Regions from separate parts of the Paenibacillus andongensis genome, predicted to be linked through region 2. Evidence: riboswitches for the same ligand, from Rfam matches in the RefSeq annotation. Region 2 holds a riboswitch; the other holds the start of a gene.
The links. A riboswitch is a leader RNA that binds a small molecule or an ion and turns the genes downstream of it on or off. The one in region 2 is predicted to bind FMN.
Positions count from the first base shown of each region.

Region 1 (8,360 bases), 330 kb from region 2:
CACCGTCATATGCGGCCATAGATTGTAGCCTTGAAACACCATGGAAGTCGGACGCTTTTCCGGAGGCGCTTTTAGCACGCTTTTACCCTCAATAAGAATGTCGCCTGAATCTGGGTCGAGAAATCCTCCGATGCTGCGAAGCACCGTTGTTTTGCCGCACCCTGAAGGGCCCAGCAGTGTAATTAACTCGCCTTTGCGAACATCCAGGGAGATTCCAGTTACGCCTTCTCCTGTTTTATAGCGCTTCGTCAATTGTTGAACGGAAAGCTGAATATCCATAAGTGCCCCCTAAAAGTTTTGTAGAGCGTTGCTTCTAAGCGATACTTCGAAACAAAACTCGCTTCGGAAGCATATGCTTTGCTAATTGATCTATCGTCATTTGAGTTGGAAGCCGCTGGACATAATATCTGCACTTACAAATCGCTGCGCAGCCAGCAGCAGGATGATCGTAGGCGCCGTCAGAATAATAGAGAATACAGCGCCAGCGTAGGCAGGGTAATCACTGATGATAGAGTACATGACGATCGGCATCGTCTTATAATTGGGGATACCCACCAAGAAGGTGCCCTGTGCTTCATCGAGCGAGTTAAGGAATGTAAAGATCGAAGCCACGATAATGCCAGGCATCGCCATCGGCAGCGTAATACTGCGGAATACGCGGAACGGGCTTGCCCCCACATCCCTTGCTGATTCCTCCTGAGCTGTATGCACATTGCGGAAAGCGGCCGTTGGAATCCAGGTCATGAACATTAGTACATTGATCATATGGATCAAAACAACGCCTATCAACGTGTTCATCAGTCCGAGTTTGTAAAAGAGCACAGCGATCGAAACATAAAGTCCCATTTTAGGAAAAGCATGTGTCAGTAGAAATGAGAACAAGAAGAATCGACTAAGCGGAAATCGTATGCGGGCAAACGCATAGGCTGCTGGGATACAAAGCACAATAGATAGAGCAGTCACGATAGATGCGATTATAAACGACAAGCCGATCGATTTCGCAATATCCTCCTGCTGGAACACAAATGTCCACCATTTCAGTGACCATTCATGGGGCAATACATCCGGGTAAGCCCATTTGCCGGTAAAAGCCAGTATGGCCAGGTTGAGCAGCGGGCCCAAGAAAAAGATAACAAACACGACAAGTATGATAAATTCCACGATTTTCCGTGGGCCTATCGCTTTTAAATACCAACGCATGCGGACTAACAACTCCTTTTCGAGAGAATTTTATTGGGTTGATTGCCGAACAATCAATCTGGGTACAAGCTGCTTAGGATTCTCAATGTTCGCTTCCTGGCGGATAAGCTTGTCTAACAAGCTAAAGGCCTGGGTTCCCATCTCCTCAGTATTCACCCTGACGGTTGTTAAGGAGGGTGAGAACATAGCGGCAAAATCAATATCATCAAAGCCTACAACCGCTACCTGTTCAGGAATGCGTATGGACTGTTCCAACATAAACTTCATGGCACCCAGGGCTATCATATCGTTGGTGGCAAATAGCGCGGTAAACCCTACTGCACGAAACTGCTCCCAATGGGTGCGCATTAACTCATACCCTTCTCCGAAGGTGGAAGTCGATGCTTGCAAGATGGAAGATGTTAGGATCGTATACCCCATTTCTGACATGTAATTCTTAAACCCTTTCAGCCTCAAATTGTGGCTGCGATGCGTCTGCGGCCCAGCAATTACGAAAATCTGACGATGTCCTACATCTGTTAGATACTCGGCGACCATCCGCCCGCCTTCCTCGTCTTGATTGACTATATGCATGACCCCGTCGACATCCGTCGAGCCATTGACCATCACGTAGGGAACTCCGAAATTAGCGATGTAGTCAATGACATTCTGCTGCAAGCGGCTGATCAGGATGAGCCCATCCACCCTTTTTTCCATCATAAAATCGGCAGAACGCAGCGACATATCATGATCTGTCGTAACGAAAACGGAATAATTCAATTTGGCGGCTGTCATCAAAATAGCATCAAGAATTTTGCCATAAAACGGATGAGACGCAATGGGATGATGCTGGCGATAAATGAGTACGCCAATGTTGTGCGTTCTCTGTGAAACCATAGCCCTTGCCACTGCATTTGGCTTATATTGTAGTTCTTCAATCAGCTGGAGCACCTTATCGCGTACCTCCAAGCTCGTATAGCCCTTGCCAGAAATCACCCGCGATACGGTTGATTTGGATACACCGGCACGCAAGGCAATTTCCTTAATCGTAAGATCCATGCTGTAACCCCATTTCTTCGTGTGAGACCGTTCCCACATATCTAAAATAACGCTTAACTGTTTGTCTTGTGTTAACCACAAGATAATAATTTGTAAATCTTCAAAATAATCAAATACCTTGATTACTTTCTATGCTTCTTTTCGTAAAAAAAGACCGCCTCATTGAGAGCTAAATAAACTCCCTGAGCGATCCTTTTTTACACATATTATAAGTTACTAATTTATTGTTTGAAATTTACGCAAAATAAGTTATAATAACAACTGTAATTAATTTAAGTATAGAAGGGAAGTTATTCATTATGGCAACAGTACTTTATATCACAGCACACCCGCACGATCACCAAACATCTTTCAGCCTTGCAGTAGGTAAAGAATTTATCGAAGCTTACCGTGAAGCGAACCCATCAGATGAGGTTATTACAGTTGATCTGTTCAAAGAAGATATTCCTCAAATTGATGCTGATGTATTCAGCGGTTGGGGAAAACTACAATCAGGAACTGCTTTTGACCAGTTGTCTGATGCAGAAAAAGCAAAAGTAGCACGTTTAGGCGCTCTGGTTGACCAATTCGTAGCTGCAGATAAATATGTTTTCGTTTCTCCAATGTGGAACTTCTCGTTCCCTCCAGTTTTGAAAGCTTACATTGATGCCGTTTCTGTTGCAGGCAAAACTTTCAAATATACGGAAAGTGGTCCTGTTGGCTTGTTGACAAACAAAAAAGGATTGCATATCCAAGCAAGTGGCGGCATTTATTCCGAAGGCCCTGCTGCTGCATTCGAAAGTGGCTTCAGCTACCTGAAAAAAATCTCACAATTCTACGGTATCCCATCCTTCGAAGGCATTTTTGTTGAAGGCATGGCTGTAACTCCGGATCAAGCGCAATCCATTAAAGAAAAAGCAATTACTAAAGCAAAAGATCTTGCAACTCGTTTCTAAGAAAATAGAAAGAGCTGTCCAAAAGGGTTATATACACCTTGAGGGGTAGAAAAAGGAGCTGTCCTCAGTAGATTTTCTACTTTTGGGACAGCTCCTTTTTACATTCTATGATCGAAATTCTTGTTTGATATGGCTTAAACATTTCCTTTACTACGGCTCATGAACCATAGGGTTAACCAAATAAATACAAAACCTACTAATTGCCCTAAGGTCAGCTTTTGACCAAATACGATCCAGTTAATACATACTCCTACTGCTGGGAAAGCTAACTCGGCAAGCGTTGCAAAGAATGCCTTGGTTGATGACAGCCCCTTATAATAAAGGAGCATGCTGATCAACCCTGGGAAAAAGGCCTGAAACAGCAGGTTGACTGCGATAAGTGTCAGATCACCACTAGAACCGCCTACATGCCAAGCATCGCCACTTACCAAAAGAACAACCGTTAGCAGCGGGATCGCCATCAGGAAGCGCAGTGAGGTAACAACAGGGAAATCCAAGTTTTTTTGAAGCAGGTACTTGCCCATGACGGTCGAACCACCCCATAAGACAGCCGCCAATATTGAAAATAAGCAGCTTAACGTGCCTAAATCCTTTAAGCCCATCTCTGGTGAATTAAAACCAAACGTTAACAGATACGTGCCCAGCAGCGCCAATCCGACATAGACAAAAAATTTGGAAGGCAGTGTCTCTTTAAGCAGTAAACGAGCCAATACAATGGCGAATAAGGGCTGCAGCTTCTGCAAAAGCAGGACGGAGTTTGCACTGCCGTGAGCGAAAGCTGAAGTGAAGAGTATGGTGGCTATGGCCGATCCACCCCAAGAAATAAATAGAAGAGCACCAATTACGGCTAGTGATAGTTTTCCGGCTAAGGACTTACGGTACTTGATCAGCACTGGAAGCGCATAGCAGGCCAGTAGCAAATGCTCAATGAACACTATTTGAGCAGAGGTAAAACTTTTCAACAATAAGATTCGAAAGAGAGGGTCCAACCCCCAAAGTGTAGCTCCAAGTGCTACATACCAGATCCCATTGATACCGCTGGTACTTGATGAATACAAACTTGCGCGCTTACTTCCTAGCTTAAATACATTTTCCAATTCAAAAACCTCCCAATAGGCGAGACTTTGAGATTAGCTCAAAGATCCCTAGATGATGTTTTGAATTGAACCTTCTGAAAGAGACAATGCCCCTGTTTACAAGCAACAGGGGCATTGACAAACAGACCTGTTAAAAATAGAATTTTTAACAAGTTGTCCTTCACCTTCTCTCATCCGGACTATACCGTCGGCCTTGGAATTTCACCAAGTCAGTCCCCGTCTAAACAGACTGGGAGTCGCGGGCTTGAGATACTTACGTATCCTCACCGCCGGTAGGGAATTGCACCCTGCCCCGAAGGTTCAAATCTCAAATTCACACTTACTTAATACAAGTAACATTAAATTGAATATTAACATCTTAAAATAAAAAAAGCAAGGATTTTCATCTCTGCTTCGCTTCACCTTCTGCAATTTTCAACATGATAACTTTCACTCTGTTATATACCAGTTTCTTCTCGTATTTATTTCACCTTGCGCTCTTAAAAGAATACGTAAGGCCTTCTCAATTTCTTCATCCGCTCGTCTCAGTTTGTCTGCCGAAACACTTCGCTTTGAGGCTCCGAGTGCATCTATCGCTTCGTTAATTTTGTCATTAATTTCTTCTCTCGAGACTCTCGTCATACCGTTTCTCCCCTCCCTTGTACTCGGACTTTTCATGTAATTATGCACGACTTCTGTTTCTTGCATCTCAAATATATTGCTTGGAAATTCTTGCATCACTTTTTCTTGCTTCAATATTTCTTTATTCACCATTTCTTTCTTCACTGGGGCTTTCTTCGCTTTTTCTTGCTTCATTGGTGCTTTCTTAACTGGTTCTTTCTTCATTAGCTCTTTCTTCACTAATGCATTTTTCAACATTACTTCCCCCCATTTCCCCATACTATATCTTATGCTTATGGTAGAAATGACGATTGGGTATATACAACATACATGATATATAATCCTGAAGTGATAGATGCAAAAAGAAAAAGGGATCTCCATCTGTCCTATATATCCGACAGGGATACCCTTTATAATATCGAGTGGCGTCGTTTTAAAAAAAGAAACACAACAATACCTATCGCGATTCCAATGAATGAAAACAACATAGGCAGCCATACGGGACCCAAAAGAATACCGAAAGGTTGAAGTTCATCCGAATAGATGATACCTACTGTCCCTAGAAAAGCTCCTAATACAAAAGGAATATACGCATACTCTGCGGTATCTCCCCCGTCTTTATAAGCATCCCAAATTCCAAACATGTAGAGACAGGGGTAAAACATGAGCCAATGATAGTCGGTTTGTTGGATGGCCTCTTGAATGTTTCCTTTGAAGCTGTCGATAATAATTTGATTGAGATCTGACATGTAGTTCACGATGAATTCCATGATGATCAACGTGATTGCTTTAAAATACTTCCCGTTTAAAAACTGACCAAACCCAGGGAGTGCGATGCTCCATAATAATTTCTCAATTTTATTGGATTTGTGCATAGTTGTCATTTGGCAGTCGGTGATTTGCCATGCTTGCGATGATCTCAGGTGAAAGCATCTTACTGTGTGATCGTTCCTCTACATAATTTTCTCCTCTTACATACATATCAGGTGTAATTCTTTTTAATAAACCCACAAACCCTCTTATTGTAAACAAAGTAAAATTAATGCATGCAAATGTATGAAGAGCCGTCCAGGATTTCCATTTAAACAAATCGGTTTTCCTTTCTAAAAACCATTGAAGCAAAGTCATTGGTCCACTAAAAAATAGACTTCTCGTTATGAGTTCAAGTGGTTTGCTTTGATACGTATATCTAACCCAGACTACACTTAAAAGAGGATAGAATAACAAATCGTACAAAATATTGGTATCAAATACTTTGGCCAATGGACGAACGGGGTACGATATCTTCCCTTTTTTAATAAAGAAGGAATCTAACGAACTTGACAAAACGCATTTCGCAAAGAATACGGTTAGATACATGAGCAAGTTATTACGTTTCAAAACGAATGGGGCAGCTGCTAATGATGAGGCAAATAAAATCCGCAATAAAATCTTTTCCATACCGTTTTCCCCCTTTAATTACTTTCTTCCTCTACCTGTAGTGTGGATAAATAAACAGTCTATTATTCATGAAAGGAAAAGCCAGCGAACCATGGAAACATAAAAAGAGCTGCCGCGGGCAGCTCTTTTTATGTTGGAGTGACATTTGTATAATAGGGGATAGATATAATAACATACTAGTAAGACAGGATGGTAAAGGATGAACGATAAAATTGTAATGCCGGTATGGACGATTGGCTTGTTCATCGTTGTCATGAATACAACGATGTTCAATGTTTCTATCCCTAGTATTATTCAAGATCTTGGCATCACGGCAGATCTCGGATCATGGGTGATCTCTAGCTACTCCATCGGATATGCCTTATCGACAGTTATTTATAGTAGGCTCTCAGATGTCTTACCGATTCGTAAACTGCTGATCGTCGGGCTCTTGGTGCTGGGTCTTTCATCGATTTTCGGATTATTTGCCCGGGAATTCCATGCTTTACTCATGGCTCGCATTCTTCAATCTGCAGGCGCTGGGGTGATGGCAGGCCTTGGTTTGGTTCTGGCTAGTCGATATATTCCAATTGAAAGAAGAGGGTCAGCCATCGCCATGATTTCCGCAGGAAGCGCTATGGCTTTCGGGCTCGGTCCAATCGTTGGCGGCTTGATCAGTGAATATTTTGGGTGGAACGGATTGTTCGCAATTACTTGTCTGGTTCTCGTTATACTTCCTATTCTAGTGCGACTGCTTCCCAAAGAAAATGCGGCAGCCTTTCGGTTCGATATTCTGGGTGCTTGCTTAACGATCGTTAATGCAACTACGCTGCTGTTAGCTGTGACGCAAGTTTCTGCCGCTTGGCTTGCCGTCAGTTGTCTTTCATTGCTTCTACATGCTTGGCACTTGAAACGAGCAGACAATACGTTCATTAACCCTGAACTATTGAGAAATCCAACTTATCTTAAACTGGTTACGATCGGGTTTTGCATCTTGGTTTTGAACCTTGGTAATTTATTTCTAATGCCATTGGTGCTAGCCAAGTTGTTCCATCAATCAGCTATGATGATTGGCTTAACCATAGCCCCAGGGGCCATTTTGTCAGCCTTCCTGACACGTTTTGTCGGACGATGGATAGATCGATACGGGAATCTACGCTTTATGTTTATAGGGCATTGTATGTTATCTTTGGTGATGATTGGTTTTTATACGACTCTTGGTGCTTCGCCATTTGTTACACTTCTTGGATATCTTTGTTTTTCACCTGCTTTTTCAGCAACGATTGCATCTTTGAACAACGAGACCTCACGTATTCTTCCAAAATCATTAATAGGTTCTGGCATGGGACTTATGCAGCTTATCCAATTTTTTGGAGGCTCAATTTCGGTTGCGATTTGTGGAATTCTTCTCGAGATTCAAAAGAATACGCCACTTCCTTATTCCTTCAAACACGTTTATGGCCTTTTATTTTTGGTAGGTCTTAGTTCTCTAAGCATGTTGCTGTGGTACAAGCTTACTGTACCAAAACAAACTTGATAAATCTTTTTCTAATTGGATATTCTATATATGATTGTTTCATAACTATTAATCCATTGTTTAGATGAATCATTTACGTAACTAAGGTTGTCTCTTCCAGTTCGATAGATCAAATTTACTCTATCATTGATGAATTCGCCTGCCAAGGTGTCATGATCAAAACTTACAAATAATGAATCATTTGATAAATTAACAACCACCAAATATTCACTACCCTCGTACTGCCTCAAGTAAGATAAAACCAACTCTTCCGAATTGCGAATGAACGTTAGTTCGCCCTTCCAAAATGCTGGATTATTCGTTCGAAGATGGATCAGAAATTTATAGTGCTCAAACATCTCCGCATCGAATTGATCCCAATTCAGCCTGTATTCATCGAATAAGGATGTCCATGTTTCCAACGTAGTTTCATTAAATTCCTGTCCCATCATAATGAAGGGGACCCCTTCAAGCGTCAGAAAGATAGATGCAGCTGCTTTTGCAAGCTTTTCGCCAAAATAGTCACTAGCTCTTGAACGTTCTTTTTCCTCCAGC
Region 1 is NZ_CP104467.1:4,956,486-4,964,845, forward strand. Features, by position in the region: gene NYR53_RS22585 (ABC transporter ATP-binding protein) at 1-279, opposite strand, end outside; gene NYR53_RS22590 (ABC transporter permease) at 376-1,200, opposite strand; gene NYR53_RS22595 (LacI family DNA-binding transcriptional regulator) at 1,231-2,319, opposite strand; gene NYR53_RS22600 (FMN-dependent NADH-azoreductase) at 2,538-3,173, shown strand; gene NYR53_RS22605 (DMT family transporter) at 3,308-4,231, opposite strand; FMN riboswitch at 4,429-4,574, opposite strand; gene NYR53_RS22610 (hypothetical protein) at 4,700-5,128, opposite strand; gene NYR53_RS22615 (hypothetical protein) at 5,281-5,745, opposite strand; gene NYR53_RS22620 (CBO0543 family protein) at 5,729-6,310, opposite strand; gene NYR53_RS22625 (MFS transporter) at 6,510-7,826, shown strand; gene NYR53_RS22630 (alpha-amylase family glycosyl hydrolase) at 7,838-8,360, opposite strand, start outside.
Region 1: another riboswitch for FMN. It lies ahead of NYR53_RS22605 (DMT family transporter); the one in region 2 lies ahead of ribD (bifunctional diaminohydroxyphosphoribosylaminopyrimidine deaminase/5-amino-6-(5-phosphoribosylamino)uracil reductase RibD).

Region 2 (8,360 bases):
GGAAAGATTTTGCATACTACTGCTATACATGGAGGATTCACCGTAAAGCTCTGAGGGGGAGTGAAACCATGGTTCGAGAGGGAAAACCTTGTCTATACATCCGGCTTCGCCGAAAAGCTAGCGTTCGCAAAGGGAATGTTGTGCATTTACGTCATATCGCTCAGATATTCGTGGAGCCTGAATATGAGAAAGCTCTAAACGAGTTGGTCATCCATCATCCTCAACATGAAGATGGTAATCGCGTACTCATTGACATGATGCTGATCGTTCGTAAAGTGAAAGATCTTTATCCACAGCTGCAAATAGAGCATTTCGGAGAACCACATGTGCTTCTCGAGATTATCTCCGATCCTAGAAAGCCAAGTCCGATACTAATCGGATTGGTTTGGTTGCTCTTGTTCATCGGTTCGGGATTGGCCATCATGAATTTTCATGCTGATGTATCCATGTTGGAAGTTCACCAACGCATTTATGAATTGATGACAGGGAAAAAGGTGGAGCATCCACTCATTCTGCAAATCCCTTATTCCTTAGGGATAGGGGTTGGAATGGTCATTTTTTTCAACCATCTGTTTAAGAAGAAATTCAATGAAGAACCGAGTCCGCTTGAAGTGGAGATGTTCATGTATCAGGAAAATATAAACCATTATGTGATAACCGAAGAATACATCAAAATTCATGAGAAAGGAGACCGTCCGTGATTACCCTATTTGGGGGAGCCTTCTTGGCGGCTTTTATCGGATTAGCTGGTGGAATCGCTGTTGGCAGCGGCATGGTAGCGTTCCTTGTGGTACTGGATATTATTCCGAGACTTGCCCAGATCACACGTTCGTTTTCGAAAATTCATGCGTATGAAGCGGCTGTTGTGATGGGCTCACTTTTATTTACTTGGGTTGATTTCAGCGATGCCAAGGTCCACCTTTTTCCGATGGGAACAGCATTAGTGGGCATATTTGCCGGTTGTTTTGTTGGCATGCTAGCGGCAGCCTTAACAGAAATCATTAACGTGCTGCCTATTCTTGCCAAGCGTGTTGGCATGGGATCTTACATGATTTTGCTGCTCATGGCGATGATTTTCGGTAAAGTATTTGGATCTTTGTTTGAATGGTTATTTTATTAACGTGTGTTGAAGGAGGCGCTAAAGTGAAGTTTATTGTGAAAAGGGGAAGCGGGAGCGATCAGAATGATTCGAATGAACGAAATGAATCAGACGAATCGAACAAATCACAGGAACAGAATGAGAAATTAGCCATAGATGAGGAAGGGAATTTATCTGCATACAATCCGATTACGGACATGACGTCGGAGGAAAAGGCACTCAAAATTCAGGAAGATATCCCCAGAAGTATTCGAGAAGTTCGAAGGGTGCTGGAAGAACGAGTAGGGCTCGATCGAAGTTTTGATCTCGTCCTCAGAGAAATGGTGTTCGGATCCAAGCGTGTAGGTATTTTCTATTGCAATGGATTTGCCAAAGATACGGTGTTAACCGATATCATTACACGTCTCACTTATGCGGATGAAGAATCCGTCTCACATCATACCTTGGAAGCATTCATTGAAAAATTAATTCCGCACATTCAAGTGAAGACCTACAAGAAAATGTCTGAAGTCGTAGGACAAGTTTTAATGGGCGGAACGGCGTTTTTCATTGAAGGGGAGACAGCAGGCATTACGATCGATGCCAAAAGTTTTCCGATTCGCTCGATCGGTGAACCTGATTTGGAGCGGGTTGTGCGAGGTTCTCGAGATGGCTTCGTGGAAACCCTTTTATTGAATGTGACTCTTGTCAGACGTAGAATTCGCGATGAGAGATTTAAGCTGGAAATCATGCAAATCGGCAAACGAACCAAGACGGATGTCTGTTTAGCTTATATCAATGATATTGCTGACGCAAGCTTGGTTCAAGCCGTGAAAGATAAAATAAAGAATGTTGAAATCGACGGACTTCCTCTCGCTGAAAAGCAGCTGGAAGAAGCGATTGTAAATAAGGGGTGGAACCCGTATCCGATGGTTCGATATTCGGAACGGCCGGATGTTGTCTCCGCCCATTTACTTGAAGGACATGTATGTGTTTTTGTGGACACATCGCCGAGCGTCATGATCCTGCCGACAACGTTTTTCCATCATGTACAGCATGCAGAGGAATATCGACAAACGCCTTTCATTGGTACTTATTTAAGGTGGGTACGTTTTGCTGGAATTATGGCTTCGATTTTCCTGCTCCCTCTTTGGTTTATGATGGTAATGGATCCTTCCTTAAAGCCGCCGGGACTAGAATTTCTCGGTCCGCAGAAGGAAGGAACCCTGCCGCTATTGGTTCAGTTCTTGTTAGCGGATATAGGGATTGATCTCATGCGAATGGCAGCGGTACATACACCTACACCGCTCGCTACAGCAATGGGTTTGGTGGCAGCCATTTTGGTTGGAGATATCGCGGTAAAAACGGGTCTCTTTATCAATGAGGTTATCCTGTATCTGGCCCTCGCCTCCATTGGGATGTTCGCGACACCGAGCTATGAATTGGGTCTAGCTAATCGAATAGTAAGGCTCGCTCTCTTAATCATCGTGGCGATCTTCCACGTCCCTGGATTTGTAGTAGGCTCAACGTTATGGCTGATTCTGCTGGCCACGAGGAAATCCTTTAATGCACCCTATATGTGGCCCTTTATTCCATTTAACGCCAAAAGCTTCTTTGCGATTCTGGTTCGTCGTCCGGTGCTTGCTGGCAAAACGCGGCTAAGTATTACAAAGCCAATCGATGGCACACGTCAACCAAAATCAAAATAACCTAAAAAGGACAGGGGATTTCCCTGTCCTTTTTTGCTTTTATGTCGAAGCGTGTATTGTCAAAAGCGCATGCCATATGGTACTTTTAATAGTAATGTACATTAACCTCTTTGGCGGAATATAGCAAGAAGATGGTTCAGGGAGAGAGGGAATTAAAGCTATGTATTTACATGGTACTAGTAAAATAAACGACCAAGGCCACCTCGAAATCGGCGGTGTCGATGCAACGAAATTGGTTGCAGAATACGGCACACCTTTATATGTATTTGACGAAGCGTTAGTACGCGGGCGCTGCCGTGAATTCGTAGAAGCTTTCAAAGCATCCGGTCTGAAATTCCAAGTGGCTTATGCAAGTAAAGCATTCTGCGTAATGGCGATGTGCCGAATCGTAGACGAAGAGGGAATGTCACTTGATGTTGTTTCCGATGGTGAGCTTTATACGGCGCTCCAAGCAGGCTTCCCAGCAGAGCGAATTCATTTCCATGGCAATAACAAAACAATCGCTGAATTGGAAATGGCGATCGATGCCAAAATCGGCTGTTTCGTCGTTGATAACTTTATCGAACTTCAAATGTTGAATGCAATTGCCGAAGAGAAGCACCAAAAGGTGAAGATCTTACTGCGGATTACACCGGGCGTTGAGGCACATACGCATGAATATATTTCTACTGGCCAGGAGGATTCCAAATTCGGATTCGACATGGGCAATGGATCGGCATTCCGCGCAGTTCAAGAAGCTTCGCAATTAAGTAATGTGGAACTATTGGGCGTTCATTCCCATATTGGCTCCCAAATTTTTGAAGTAGAAGGCTTCCGCATGGCAGCTGAGAAAGTGGCTGGCTTTGCCGTTCAAGTTCGCAAAGAAATAGGCATTACGTTCAAGGTCATTAACTTGGGCGGTGGTTTCGGAATTCGTTATGTGAATGAAGATAGTCCACTTCCGGTTGCCGTTTATGTGAAAGCTATTACAGACGCGATTAAAGACAACTTCGGCAGCAATGATTTTCCGATGCCCGAAATTTGGGTTGAACCAGGTCGCAGCATCGTTGGTGACGCGGGAACTACGTTGTACACAGTAGGTACAACCAAGGATATTCCAGGGGTGCGTAAATATGTAGCTGTTGATGGCGGCATGACTGACAATCCACGTCCTGCTTTGTATGATGCTGTGTATGAGGCGATGTTGGCTAATCGCGCAACAGAGCAACCGACCGAGGTTGTATCTATTGCAGGGAAATGCTGTGAGAGCGGCGATATGCTGATCTGGGATCTGAACCTGCCAAAAGTAAGTTCAGGAGACATTCTCGCTGTATCTTGTACAGGTGCATACAATTATGCAATGGCAAGCAATTATAACCGTATCCGCCGTCCAGGCGTTGTGTTCGTGAAAGATGGTCAAAGTGATCTCGTCGTGAAACGCGAAACGTTCGAAAATATCGTGGGTAATGACATCATTCCTGCAAGAATGAAACAGATGAGCGAGACCGTTTAATTGGTTGTTTAATAATAAGAAGGAAACCTCAGCTTTTCCGGGGTTTCCTTCTTTGCGTTTTTTTCATCGAAATGGAATGTCAGTTCGAGTTTCGAATGTCGCGATGTAAACCTGCTCATGGACCAGACCAGCCATATCGGCAACTTCACACGTTGCGGGAAGCACATATTCGCTGTCAAACCGAACATGGTCGGGGTAGAATTGTGTTAGAAATATAGTGCAGTTTGTGAAATGGAAGGTTTCATAGTAGAATAAGATATTATTTCCTAAAGGAGTGGACCACAAATGGCCAAACAAGCAAAAATTAAACTAGCAGGTGGCGGCGAAGTCGTTATCGATCTTTTCGAAAACGATGCTCCGAATACCGTTGCTAACTTTGAAAAATTAGCAAACTCCGGTTTCTACAACGGACTTGTTTTTCATCGTGTTATTCCAGGATTCGTAGCACAAGGTGGTTGTCCTTCAGGAACAGGAACTGGTGGCCCTGGTTACCAAATCAACTGTGAAATCAACCCGAACAAACATGAGCGCGGCTCCTTGGCTATGGCTCATGCAGGCAGAAATACAGGTGGAAGCCAGTTCTATATTGCTTACCAACCACAACCGCATTTGGATGGACAACACACCGTATTCGGTAAAGTAACCAAAGGCATGGAGTTAGTCGATGCTTTCAAAGGCAAAGATTTGATGGAGAAAGTTGAAGTTGTAGAAGTATAAATCGTTTCTTCGAAAAGAAGTCTGTTGATTCATTTCAACAGGTTTCTTTTTTTGAGTTAATTCCGAGTGAAATCATAGAAAAAGTAAGAAATTAACATGAAAAGCAAAAAAGCACTTGCTTTTTGTAAGTGTGAGTGATAAATTTTTCATTACCAAAGTAATTTTTAGCTAGTTCTTAGTTGTAAGTTACTTTTATATGTATGCAAAACCTTCGGGGCGTGGTGAAATTCCACACCGGCGGTGATTCGATCGCATGTACCCGTTACATGATTTCGATAAGTCCGTGACCCGTTTTGAAGCTAGCGGTACCTGACACACAGCTTCGCTACGGCTGATCCGGTGCAATTCCGGAACCGACAGTATAGTCTGGATGGGAGAAGGAAAACGCGAACATTTGATTTCGCTATGCATGCTTGTACATTTTTTCACGTAAACAAAAATTCGGCAGGTCTGTTTTTTGAAGCAGATACGTCGGTGTTGTTTGATTTGATCAAAAATGCGGCAAGTATGGATGGTAGAAGCTTCTTCGTGTTATCTAGACAATCTCTGGCCCCTATCCGATATACGGAGGGGCCTTTTTGCATTCAAATTTTGGAAGGAATTTTGAAAGGCGGTGAACTTCGTGCATGTACTGAATGACGAAGCATACATGAGACTGGCTCTGCAAATGGCTGAAAGTGCTCTTGGGCAGACGGGGATTAATCCTGTAGTAGGGTGTGTCCTTGTGAAAAATGGACGCATCGTTGGCATGGGAGCACACCTGAAGCGCGGACATGGCCATGCCGAGGTTCTCGCCTTGCAAATGGCAGGCGAGGAAGCTAAGGGCAGCACGGCTTACGTGACATTAGAGCCGTGCAGTCACTTTGGCAAGACGCCACCTTGCAGCGACCGACTCATTGAGGCGGGCGTGTCACGGGTTGTCGTCGCTGGAACAGATCCGAACCCGCAGGTTGCTGGGACAGGCATCGCTAAGTTGAGAGAGCATGGGCTCGATGTGACGGTTGGGCTGCTTGCAGAGGAGGCCGCGACCATGAACGAGGCCTTCAACAAATACATCGTCACCCGCATGCCTTATGTGACGATGAAGACTGCGAGCACGCTGGACGGTCGCATCGCCTCGCATACTGGCGACAGCAAGTGGATCACGTCGCCAGCGTCACGTGCCTTCGTTCACACCCTGCGCCATCGGCACCAGGGGATCATGGTCGGCGTTAGCACGGTCATCGCCGACGACCCGCTGCTGAGCGCGCGCGGCGACGTACCGGCTGTGCAGCCGGTACGGATCGTCGCGGACTCGCGCTTGCGAGTCCCTCTGGGTGCCCGGGTGCTCACGGAGCAGGATCGTCAGCCGACGATCCTGCTCGCGAGCGCTCAGGCGCCCGCAGAGAGACGTGCCGCGCTGGAAGCGCACGGCATCACGGTCCTTACCTGCGGGGACGGCCCGCAGGTAGACCTGACGCTCGCCATGCGGCAGCTCGGCGAGCGCGAAATCGGCTCCATCCTCCTAGAGGGTGGAGGGAAGCTTAACGGCGCCATGCTGGAACGGCGCCTGATCGATAAGCTGGTGCTGATGTTTGCGCCGAAAATTATCGGCGGTGGCTCTGCAGCACCTGTAAACATCAACTTCGACGGCTTCGCGAAGATGGATGATGCGATTACGCTCGACCGACTCAAGGTCGAGCAGTTCGGTCCGGATATTTGCATAACCGGCTATCCGAATTATAAGAGCTAACGAATGGAGGACTTGCATGTTTACCGGAATTATCGAAGAAATCGGCCACATGCGCCGCATTCATAGTCAAGGGCAAGCGATGGTGTTGACTATCGCTGCCAAGAAAGTGCTTGAAGATGTCCACCTGGGTGACAGCATTTCTGTAAACGGCGTCTGTTTGACGGTCATTGCCTTTGATAACGACTCATTTTCCGTGGATGTTATGCCAGAAACATATCGCAAGACGAATCTTCGCAAACTACAAACTGGCACACGCGTGAATTTGGAGCGGGCCATGGCAGCGAATGGTCGGTTCGGCGGGCATATTGTCCAAGGACATGTGGATGCAACCGCAACGATACTTTCACGAATACCCGAAGAAAATGCTGTCGTATATCGGTTCGAACCGGAGAATAAGTACATTTTCCGATATATCATTTCCGGGGGTTCCATCACAATTGACGGCATAAGCCTTACCGTTGTTGATGTCAATGATCGTGAAGTGGCGGTTTCCATCATCCCGCATACTCTCGCTCAAACGGTTCTCCATGATAAAAAGGCCGGGGATTCGGTCAATATAGAATGTGACGTGCTAGGTAAGTATATGGAGCGTCTACTAAAGTTCGGTCCATCTGAATCTTCCGATGGAAACGGGAAAAAGCAAAGTACGCTGACTGCGAGCTTTCTTGCCGATAACGGCTTTATGTAGCAGTACGAATTTTGTTTTGCAAAAGCAAAACTCAAGCTTATGCTTACGAAGAAAGCTTTGCTAAAGCAAAGCTCAAGCTTATGCTTACGAAGATAGTTTTGCTAAAGCAAAACTCTTAGGAGAGGTGAATATGACACAAATAATCTTCAACACCATAGAAGAAGCGCTTAACGATCTCAAACTAGGCAAAGTCATTATTGCGGTGGACGATGAAGACCGTGAGAACGAAGGCGACTTTATCGCGCTTGCCGATAAAACAACACCTGAAGTCATTAATTTCATGATCAAGGAAGGACGTGGACTCGTATGTGCACCAATTACAGAGGAACGTGCACAAGAACTTGACCTGCCTCCCATGGTCGCGCGGAATACGGATTATCACGGAACAGCGTTTACGGTTTCTGTTGACCATGTAGAAACAAGCACGGGAATATCTGCGCATGAGCGTTCAAGAACGATTATGGGCTTGATAGATCCGGAAGCAAAACCTCAAGATTTCCGTAGACCCGGCCATATTTTCCCTTTAATTGCCAAAAAGGGCGGCGTACTCCGCAGAACTGGACATACAGAAGCGGCTGTTGATTTGGCTATCTTGTGCGAATCTTATCCGGCAGCCGTCATTTGCGAAGTTATTAAAGAAGACGGAACAATGGCGCGTGTACCGGATCTGATGGAAATTGCAGCGAAACATGACTTGCGCATTATCACGATTCAGGACTTAATTCATTACCGAAATCAGCAGGAGAAATTGGTTGAGCGAGAAGTTGAAATTAAGCTTCCAACTGATTTTGGCACTTTCAAGGCTATTGCCTATACGAACCTACTGGATAACAAAGAGCACGTGGCCCTTGTCAAAGGGACAATTGACCCTTCCAAACCAACGTTGGTACGCGTTCATTCTGAGTGCTTGACTGGAGATGTCTTCCATTCTCATCGCTGCGACT
Region 2 is NZ_CP104467.1:4,627,874-4,636,233, reverse strand. Features, by position in the region: gene NYR53_RS21140 (stage V sporulation protein AA) at 69-701, shown strand; gene NYR53_RS21135 (stage V sporulation protein AB) at 698-1,120, shown strand; gene NYR53_RS21130 (spore germination protein) at 1,297-2,787, shown strand; gene lysA (diaminopimelate decarboxylase) at 2,948-4,279, shown strand; gene NYR53_RS21120 (peptidylprolyl isomerase) at 4,565-4,996, shown strand; FMN riboswitch at 5,200-5,382, shown strand; gene ribD (bifunctional diaminohydroxyphosphoribosylaminopyrimidine deaminase/5-amino-6-(5-phosphoribosylamino)uracil reductase RibD) at 5,619-6,728, shown strand; gene ribE (riboflavin synthase) at 6,745-7,416, shown strand; gene NYR53_RS21105 (bifunctional 3,4-dihydroxy-2-butanone-4-phosphate synthase/GTP cyclohydrolase II) at 7,547-8,360, shown strand, end outside.